One region of the Mesorhizobium sp. M7A.F.Ca.MR.148.00.0.0 genome, then DNA from elsewhere that is predicted to be linked to it. Evidence: predicted binding sites of a transcription regulator. Region 1 holds the regulator's gene; the other holds the start of a gene.

Region 1 (5,155 bases):
TGCGGGTTTGACGTCGTATCGGTCATGGTTTCCTCCCACCGGCTGGCCGTCTGACGCGCATGCCGGAGCCCAGCCTAGAAGCTATCCGCATGATGCGGAAACAGAATTCTTTGAGAAAACGCCGCGGCTTTTGGGCCGCGGCGTTCAGATATTGCAAAGTGGTACGGATCAGTTGCAGGCCGCCACGGTGCCGGCGGCGACACCCGCGCAGACTTCGTCCTTCTTGATCCAGCCGGCGTCGATGACGACGTTGAGATTGTCCTTGGTGATGGCAACCGGGGTCAGGAACAGCGACTTGACGGTGTTGCCGCCCGGCGTCGTGAAGTCCTTGGCGCCGGCGATGTCGCTCGTCTTCTTGCCGTCGGCGAGCTGCGAAGCGATCTCTGCAGCGTTCTTGCCCAGTTCGCGCGCGTCCTTCCACACCGACACGGTCTGCGTGCCGAGGGCGATGCGGTTCAGCGCGGCGTGGTCGCCGTCCTGACCCGAGACCGGCACGGTGCCGGCCAAGCCTTGAGCCGTCAGCGCCGCGACGACGCCACCGGCAGTGCCGTCATTGGCCGCGACCACCGCGTCGACCTTGTTGTCGTTGGCGGTCAGGAACTGTTCCATGTTCTTCTGGGCGTTAGCGGGCAGCCAGCCATCCGTGTAGGCTTCGCCGACATTCTTGATCTTGCCGCTGTCGATGGCTTCCTTGAGCACTTCCATCGAGCCCGAGAACAGGAAGTCGGCATTGGGATCGGCGCCGGAGCCCTTGATGAAGACGTAGTTGCCTTCCGGCTTGACCTTGAACACTTCGCGGGCCTGCATGCGGCCGACTTCCTTGTTGTCGAAGGTCAGATAGAAGACGTCCTTGTTCTCGATCAGCCGGTCATAGCCGACGACCGGAATGCCTTCGTCCAGCGCCTTCTGCACGGCCGGGCCGATGGCCGAAGCGTCCTGTGCCAGGATGATCAGGGAATTGGCGCCCTGCGAGATCAGGCTTTCGACATCGGTAAGCTGCTTGCCGGGATTGGACTGCGCATCGGCGGAGATGTACTTGTCGCCAGCGGCCTCGATCGCCGTCTTCATGGCGGCTTCGTCGGTCTTCCAGCGTTCTTCCTGGAAGTTGGACCACGAAACGCCGACAACCTTGTCCTTCGCCTGCGCGACAGACGCGAGCGTCAGCGACATGGCGGCACCCGCCAGGATGGCGGCCGTGAATCTTTTCATATTATCCTCCCTGCGCCGCGTATGGCGCGACCAAACTGACCCGAGGGCCGGCACAGAGGCTCTATTTTTTCGAGCCTCGAAAAAATACTGGGCCAACGCCCGAACGCTGTCAACATCGATTCTGATGGATTTTGATGTCACTTCGAGTTTTTTTCGAGTCTCGGAATAAATAAATGACACGGCCTGCAGCTTCTGCCAGTATTTACCGGCGTCACCGACAGCGTTCCATGGGCAGGAGGAACCGCGGCGGCCGGGAGGATATGAAAGAACATGTCGGTCGGAATCCGCCACGACGATCTGCGCCGCCGCAACCGCGCCATGGTGATCGCGGCAGTGCGCCGCGCCGGACAGCCGTCGCGAACCGAGATCGCCGCGACCACAAGCCTCAGCCATTCGACCATCTCGGCGATTTCATCCGACCTGATCGTCGAAGGCATCCTGACCGAAAGCAAGCCGAGCGAGGCCGGCTCGCTCAAACGCGGCCGGCCGCAGGTCGGCCTCAGTCTCAATCCGGAAGCGGCCGCGGTAATGACCGTGGTGCTGTCGCTGAACTTCCTCTCCGTCGCCGTCATCGACTATGCCGGCCAGGTAATATCCGAGGAACAGCGCCGGCTGGACACGCTGACGATGTCGCGCGAGTCGCTGATCGGGGAATGCACGGCCATCGTGCGGCGCCGCCTGGCAGATCCCGACCTGGACGTGCGCAGCATCGCCCGCATCGCGCTGGCCATCCAGGGCATCACCGACACCCGTGCCCGCGCCATGCTGTGGTCGCCGATCACGCCGCACACCGACATCGCCTTCGCTGACATATTCGAAGACGAGTTCGGCATCCCTGCCATAATGGAGAACGACTGCAACATGATGGCGGTGGCGCTGCGCTGGCGCGACCCCGATCGTTACCGCGACGATTTCATCGCTATCCTTTTGTCGCACGGCATCGGCATGGGACTGGTGCTGAAGGGCGAATTGTTCACCGGCACCCATTCTTCGGGCGGCGAATTCGGCCACATGATCCATCGGCCGAACGGCGCGCTATGTCGCTGCGGACGGCGCGGCTGCGTCGAAGCCTATGCGGGCAATTACGCCATATGGCGCAACGCCAGGCAGATGGGCGAGGATGCAGAACCCGTTGCCGATGTCAGCGACGCCGACATGCGCGCCCTGGCTGCCGCGGCCCGCGAAGGTGACGGACCCGAACGGGAAGCCTATCGCAAGGCCGGCGAAGCGCTCGGCTACGGCCTCGGCAGCCTGTTCGCGCTGATCGATCCGGCGCCGGTCGCCATGGTCGGTGTCAGCGCCGCCGCCTTCGACCTGATCGAGCCGGCATTGCGGCAAGCGATTGCCCAGACCGCCGGCGGCCAGCATTCCAAATCGATTTCCTTCGACACCGAGCCGAACGAACTGCCGCTGATCCGCGAAGGCTGCGCCATGCGGGCGCTGATCTTCGTCGATCAGGAGATTTTTGCGCCGGGCGTGCAGGCGAGATCCGGTTTCGGCGGCAAGAACGTGGCGTGAGTTCAAACGAGGGAGTTCAGTCCTCTCGGATGGCGTATCCGGCCCCACGGATCGTGCGGATGACATCAGGCATACGGCCATTGTTGACCGCCTTGCGCAGCCGGCCGACATGCACGTCGACTGTGCGCTCGTCGATGTAGATCGTCTCGCCCCAGACATTGTCGAGCAGCTGGCTGCGCGAGAACACGCGGCCTGGATGGCGCATCATGAATTCGAGCAGGCGGAATTCCGTCGGCCCAAGCCGGATCTCGCTCTTCTTGCGATAGACACGGTGCGACTCGCGATCGAGCACGATATCGCCGACCTTTAGCACGCTGGACAGCACTTCCGGCTTGGCCCGGCGCAGCAGCGCCTTGACCCTGGCCATGAACTCCGGCGTCGAGAAGGGCTTGACCAGATAGTCGTCGGCGCCGGTCGACAGGCCGCGCACGCGGTCGCTTTCCTCGCCTCGCGCGGTCAGCATGATGATCGGCAGCCGCTCGGTCTCGGGACGCATTCGCAGGCGCCGGCAGAGTTCGATGCCCGAAACCGCAGGCACCATCCAGTCGAGCACCAGAAGATCGGGAACGTTCTCCTGCAGCCGGATTTCGGCCTCATCGCCGCGCGTCACCACCTCGACCTGGTAACCTTCGGATTCAAGATTGTAGCGGAGCAGCACGCCTAGCGGCTCCTCATCCTCCACCACCATGATGCGTGGTGCGATCATCGGCTGGTCACCCCTGTTATGCCGCTGGCGCGGACATTGCCGTCTCGTCCTGCTTCGGACGATTGGCTGGCAGCTGCGTGCCGGTCAAAACATAGTAGGCATTTTCGGCGATGTTGGTCACGTGGTCGCCGATCCGCTCGAGGTTCTTGGCGCAAAACAACAGGTGCGTGCACGCCGTGATGTTGCGGGGATCTTCCATCATGTAGGTCAGCAGCTCGCGGAACACCGAGGTGTATTTGACGTCGATGCGTTCATCATTGTTTCTGAGCGTGGCAAGCGCAGCCGCGTCAGCGGCGGCATACTCGTCGACGACCCCCTGCACCTGGATCAGCACCAGCTGCGCCATCGCGTCGATCGAATGCGAAAGGTCGTGCGGCGTAACGCTCAGCCCGACAGTGCCGACGCGCTTGGCGATGTTCTTGGCAAGGTCACCGATGCGCTCGAGGTCGCCGGCCATGCGGATCGAACCGACCACCGCACGCAGGTCGTTGGCCATTGGCTGGCGCTTGGCGATCAGCGTGATGGCGCGATCGTCCAGCTCGCGCTGGCGCGCATCCATGATGGCATCATCGGAAACCACGCGCTGCGCCAGCGCATTGTCCGAATTGAGCAAAGCCTTGGTCGAGCCACTGACCATCGAGCGGGCGAGATCGCCCATGTCGCGGATCAGCTGGCTGATCTGCTCCAGATCCTCATCGAAAGATGCAACGGTATGTTCACCCATGATCTTCGTCCCTCATATGCCTGAGCTCAGCCGAACCGGCCGGTGATGTAGTCCTGGGTGCGTTTGTCGTCGGGGGTGGTGAACATCTTGTCGGTGGCGCCCTCCTCGACCAGATAGCCTAGATGGAACATCGCGGTGCGCTGCGACACGCGCGCTGCCTGCTGCATCGAATGGGTGACGATGACGATCGTATAGTTTTGGCGCAGTTCGTCGATCAGTTCCTCGACGCGAGCAGTGGCGATCGGGTCGAGCGCCGAACACGGTTCGTCCATCAGGATCACCTCGGGTGACACGGCGATGGCGCGTGCAATGCACAGACGCTGCTGCTGGCCACCGGAAAGACCCGTGCCAGGTTCCTGCAAACGGTCCTTCACCTCGTTCCAGATCGCCGCCTTCTTCAAGCTCGACTCGACGATCTGATCCATGTCGGCCTTGCGCTTGGCCAATCCGTGGATGCGCGGGCCATAGGCGACGTTCTCGTAGATCGACTTGGGGAACGGATTGGGTTTCTGAAACACCATGCCGACGCGCGCCCTGAGTTCGACGACATCGATGTTCTTGTCGTAGATGTCTTCTTCGTCGAGCGTTATCTTGCCGGTTACCCGCGCGGAATCGATGGTGTCGTTCATGCGGTTGAGGCAACGCAGGAAGGTCGACTTGCCGCAGCCGGAGGGGCCGATCAGCGCCGTCACCTGATTCAGGCGGACGTCGAGATTGACATCGAACAGCGCCTGCTTCTCGCCATAGAACACGCCGACCTTGTCGCCGCGCATTTTGATCACTTCGTTCGACTTGGCGTTCATCTTATCGCCCACTGCATTTTCAAGGGACTGTTCGGTCATGATGTTCATACCAAAATGCCTTTTTTCTACCAGCGCCGCTCGAACCGACGCCGAAGCACGATCGCGGTGATGTTCATGGCCATGAGGAAGACGAGCAGGATGATGATCGCGCCCGACATGCGCTCGACGAAGGCGCGTTCGGCCTCGTTCGCCCAC
Region 2 (5,155 bases), on a different contig from region 1:
TTTCCCCAGAATGGCGAATTCGTGTCAAACACAAAATTCGCCCAACCAAAAAACCGCCTCCAGGCGATCACCTCGTCATTTTGCACTTCAGCGCGGCCCAAAAATCCGAACGAGACATAGGCTGTCGAACCTGGCTTGCGTTGCTCTATCCAGTCAGGCAGCGGTGTGCGCGGCGTGACAGACCTGTCCTTGGCAATGTCGAAGACGACGCTTTCGGCGCCGCGCGTCACCGTGACAAGATTTGGCGCAATGGCAATCTGGCCGCTGCCAAGGACGACGGTCGCCGCCACCACGGCCTTTTCACGCACCGTTTTGGGCGCGGCCGGAACTGGTTTGTCTGGCGAGGGGGCCGGATTCTCGGCCGTTGGCGCGCCAGCCGCCATGAACGAACCCTGCGACGACTTGTCGGTCGCGGTCGCCGGTGCCGGTGCGGCGTCGACCCGCCGCTCGACCTCGGCAATCTGCTTGATAACCCAGTCGGGATTTGGATTGGATCCCAGTTTGGAGAAACGAGAGTAGTCGATGGTCAGATAGCCGTCCTTGAATTCGATGTCCGGGCGGATTTCGTAAGACACCCAGTCGGCGAGATAAGCGCCGGCCAGGTTCCAGTTCGCCTTTCCGAGAACGATGCCGATCGAGAAGAACCACGAGCAGTAAAAGGTGTAGAGGATGCATAGAAGGATGCCGAACGGGGCGGCATAGCGCTTCCATAAAGGCCGCTGAAACGCATCGGGATAGCGAGCGGCGATGTCGTTGATGGCGTCGGCGTTCATTGCGTTACTCTCCGCGCCCGTATGCGAACGCCTGCCTGCCGACGAGACGTTGTCTCAGCCATGCCGAAAACTGGTCAACGGCGACAATCGTGCAGAACAGCAGAAACACGATGGCTATGGTCTTGGCCTCATGGCCCCGGCTGATCGAAAGACGCAGGGATTCGCCGATGCCGCCGGCGCCGACGGCACCGAGAATGGTCGAAGCGCGCACATTGATCTCGAAGCGGAGCAGGAAATAGCTCATGAAGTTGGGCAGAACCTGAGGCACCATGCCGAACCACACCCGTTCGACCCAGTTGGCGCCAACGGCCCGCAAGCCTTCGTCAGGCTTCATGTCGGCGTTCTCGACCACTTCGTAGAACATTTTTCCGAGCGCGCCGACGGTGTGGATGCTGACCGCGAGGATCGCTGGAATGGGCCCAAGCGAGAAGATCGCCAGAAAAAAGCCGGCAATGACGATTTCCGGAAAGGCGCGGACAATTTCGAGGAAGCGGCGCGTGGTGAAGCGGAGCCAGCGGCTGGCCGTCACGTTGCTTGCAGCCAGGAAGCAGAGCAGGAAACCGAAGGTGGAGCCGACCAGGGTCGAAAACAGCGCAATGTTCAGGGTCTCGATCATCCGGTAGAAATACTCCGGAATGTAGATGCCTTGGGTCAGGTAGACCCGGCCTTCGGGATAGTCGAATTTGAGGCTGCCATCGTCATAGGGCGACGGCAGGTCGAACAGCGCGCGCACCGGGTCGAACCAGTCGCGCGGCTTCAATTCGACGAAAAAGTCGGCGATGTGGGGAAGGCGGTCGAAGAACTTTCCGGCGTTGGTCTCATTGGCGAACCAGAGCGAGCCCGAGAGCGCAAGCAACAGGAAAACCAGGCCTCCGATCGTGTAGAGGCGCCGGCGAGCGGCGAGGTCGCGCCAGTGCCGCTCGGCCAACGCTCCTTCCGTGGAGAGCGCAGGCGCGCGGTAAATTTCGGTCGCACTCATCGATAGTTCCCCAGCCCGTGACGCGGCAACGCCGCCGGCGGCACTTTGGCCCCGGCGGCGTCGTGCCTTTTGGCTTACGAGCCGATCTTCGCCTTACGAGCGTCGATGATCGCCTGATAGAATTCCGGGGTGACCGGCGAATAGCTCTTGAAGTCGCCGCCTTGCACCGCCGCGAAACAGGCCGGGTCGGTCTGCGGAAGCTTAGTCAGGAAATCGGTGATCTTCTGCTTGGTGTCGGCGTCGAGCGAGGTGCGTATGACCAGCGGGCCGTTCGGGATCAAGGGGGACTGCCACAACTCTACGAGGTCGTCCATCTTGAGGACACCCTTGTCGACCATCTTGCGCAGATTGCCGGAGCTGTAGCCATCCTTGAAGTCGCCGACGCCGGAGGCCCAGGTGGTGCCGGCATCGAAGGTGCCCTTCAGAACTTCAAGGACAAGCTGTTCATGGCCGCCGCCGAAACCGGTCGACGCGAAATAGCTCTTCACATCCATGCCGATGTCTTTGGGCAGCGAGGTGACCGGGACCAGGTAGCCGGAAGTCGAATCGGGATCGGCGAAACCGAGTTTCTTGCCCTTCATGTCAGCGAGTGTCTTGATGCCGGAATCCGCACGGGCGACCATAACCGAATGGTAGCCGGTCGAACCGTCGGTCTGGACCGTCGTCAGGATCGGCTGAACCGCGTCCTTGTTCTCGAGGTAGACCTTGGCGTAGGCGGAAGCGCCGAGTTCGGCATAGTCGAGCGTGCCGCCGAGCAGACCCTGGATGACGCCGTCGTAGTCGGCGGCCGGGAACAGCGAAACTTTCTCGACGCCGAGGACTTGCTTGATGTGGTCGGCGAAGCACTGGTAGTTGCGCAGACGGTCGGCTTCGTTCTCGCCGCCCAGAATGCCGACGCGGAATTCCTTCAGATCCTGTGCCTGGACCGAGCCCATCGCCATGGCCATGATGGAAACGGCACCGAAAAGTATCTTTCTAAACATCTCGTCTCTCTCCTGTTGGTCCCGGCATCGCGCCGGCTGCGTTGGGATATGATGCCCTTGACGCGGGCTGGCGATCCAGGTCGCTCAGTAACCAGGAAAGGCTGGCTCAAGCGGTCCGGCGGATGCGGCGATTTTTTGCTTGATGATGACACTGGTCGAGGTGATGGCCTCGGAGATTTCGCCGCCGCTGCTGTCGGCGCCGTAGACCATGCGCACGGCCTCGCGGTTGAGCTCTTCCGGCGGGCCGTCGAAGACGACCTTGCCGGCAGCCATGCCGATGATACGGTTGCAATAGGTGCGGGCCGTGTCCAGCGTGTGCAGGTTGGTGATCACGGTGATGCCTTCGCGCAAATTGATATCCTGCAGCGAATCCATAACCACCTTGGCGTTGAGCGGATCGAGTGACGCGATCGGCTCGTCGGCGAGGATCACCTTCGGCTGCTGCATCAACGCGCGGGCAATGGCGACGCGCTGCTGCTGGCCACCCGACAAGGTGCCGGCGGCCTGCAGCGCGGTGCGGGCGATATCGAGACGCTCCAGCGCTGCTATCGCCTCGGCTCGTTCCTCGCGGGAGAAGATGCCGAGCAGGTTCGACATGGTGGAGCGGTGGTTCAGCCGGCCGAGAAGCACATTGGTCAGCACGTCGAGGCGCGGCACCAGGTTGAACTGCTGGAAGATCATGGCGCAATCGCGCTGCCAGCGCCGTAGTGGCGAACCGCGCAGCTGGGAGACCTCGGCGCCGTCAAAAAAAATCGACCCCTGGCTGGGATCGATGAGACGGTTGATCATGCGAAGAAGGGTCGATTTGCCGGCGCCCGAACGGCCGATGACGCCAACCATCTGACCATGCGGGATCGCGATGTTGATGTCGCTGACGGCAGTGTTCTTGCCAAATCGTCGGGTGACACCGCGGATTTCGAGCGTGGCGGAATTTGCTGGCATGGGGCAGGTTCCAGTCCGGACCATTGATCGTCAGGCTCTCGCCTAACGCAGCCACATGAACCTGCCATGTCGCGGTGATGTCAGTTTTGTTACGCTCCACAGGCTGGAGTCTAGGGTCGACCCTGGGTCAGCAGTCGAAGGTCATGTGGAACGCGGGCCTGGCGGGCTGGTGCCGGTGGCAAAACCGCGTCAGGTGATGCGCACATACTCGTCCGTCGCGCGTTGGCAACGGCGAGGCCGTCCTTCAGGCGTTCCAGACAAGGGCCATGGCGTCGATGCTGGTGTCGAGAGGCACGTCATGCGGATAGCAGGGGCCGGGGCGGTTTGTGACAATGCCCCGCTGCCCCGCGTCAGTGACCGTTCCTGGACGTCGCTATCCGCCATATTTCTCTAGGAACGTCTCGGCCTCAAGCTCCCGGAAATCATCCAACGCGGCGCGCAGCCTTGCATGGTCCCAGTCCCACCAGGCGAGCGCCTGGTAACGTTCGGCCGTGCGGCGATCGAAGCGCTCGCGGATCGGTTTGGCCGGCACGCCGCCGACAATGGTATAGGGCGCGACATCTTTCGAGACCACCGCACCCGCGCCGACCGCGGCGCCATCGCCGACGGTGACGCCGGGCAGGATAGTCGAGCCGTGACCGAGCCAGGTGTCGTGGCCGATGGTGACGCGTTTGGCGCGGCGCTGGGCGAAGAATTCTGTCTCGTGCTCGGCATCGTCCCAGTAGTCCGAGGCGCGATAGGTGAAGTGATGCAGCGTCGGCCGCCAGGTCGGGTGGTTGGTGGCGTTGATGCGAACGCTGGCCGCGATGTTGGCGAACTTGCCGATCGTCGCGCACCAGACGGAGCAGTCCTGCATCATGTAGGAATAGTCGCCAAGTTCGCTTTCCGAGACCCGGCTGCGGTCGGCGATCTCGGTCCAGCGGCCGAGCGTCGAATTCTGTACATCCGCCGTCGGGTGGACCAGCGGCGTCTCGGACAATTTCCTGCTCATGCGGCGATTTTTCCGGACGCGAACGCGGTGACGTCGATGATGCGGTCGGCAACCGCCTCGCGCACGTCGTGGTCATGGAAGATGCCGAGCAGGGCGACATCAGCCGCCTTCTTGGCGGCGATGAGTTCGATCACGACATCGCGGTTGCTGGCGTCGAGCGAAGCGGTCGGTTCGTCGAGCAGCAGGATCGGATGCTCGGTGATGAAGCCGCGCGCGATGTTGACGCGCTGCTGCTCGCCGCCGGAAAAGGTCGCAGGCGGCAAAGCCCAGAGTTTCTCCGGCAGGTTGAGCTGTGCCAGCAAGGCGCGCGCCTTGCCGCGGGCAATCTCGCGATCCTCGCCGCGCTCGACCAGCGGTTCGGCGACGACATCGAGCGCCGAAACGCGCGGCACGGTGCGCAGGAACTGGCTGACATAGCCGATCGTTTGCCGGCGCACCGCAAGCACGGTGCGAGGGCTGGCGGTGGCCAGGTCGATCAGCCCGTCAT

Evidence for each region. Region 1 encodes PhoB, which activates phosphate uptake and scavenging genes when phosphate is short. Its sites were predicted from a motif close to TGTCATNNANCTGTCAT; they were not measured.
Region 2: phnC (phosphonate ABC transporter ATP-binding protein) is a predicted target of PhoB. The motif match lies at 3,755-3,771, and genes of this name have one in related genera.

The regions. Positions count from the first base shown of each region.
Region 1 covers NZ_RZTB01000030.1:39,501-44,655, reverse strand. The annotation lists gene EOB49_RS14470 (sugar ABC transporter permease) at 1-26, opposite strand, end outside; gene xylF (D-xylose ABC transporter substrate-binding protein) at 169-1,209, opposite strand; gene EOB49_RS14460 (ROK family protein) at 1,480-2,727, shown strand; gene phoB (phosphate regulon transcriptional regulator PhoB) at 2,744-3,433, opposite strand; gene phoU (phosphate signaling complex protein PhoU) at 3,450-4,157, opposite strand; gene pstB (phosphate ABC transporter ATP-binding protein PstB) at 4,184-5,008, opposite strand; gene pstA (phosphate ABC transporter permease PstA) at 5,026-5,155, opposite strand, start outside.
Region 2 covers NZ_RZTB01000095.1:13,137-18,291, forward strand. The annotation lists gene phnE (phosphonate ABC transporter, permease protein PhnE) at 1-773, opposite strand, end outside; gene phnE (phosphonate ABC transporter, permease protein PhnE) at 778-1,752, opposite strand; gene phnD (phosphonate ABC transporter substrate-binding protein) at 1,827-2,735, opposite strand; gene phnC (phosphonate ABC transporter ATP-binding protein) at 2,820-3,677, opposite strand; gene EOB49_RS25765 (DapH/DapD/GlmU-related protein) at 4,051-4,668, opposite strand; gene phnL (phosphonate C-P lyase system protein PhnL) at 4,665-5,155, opposite strand, start outside.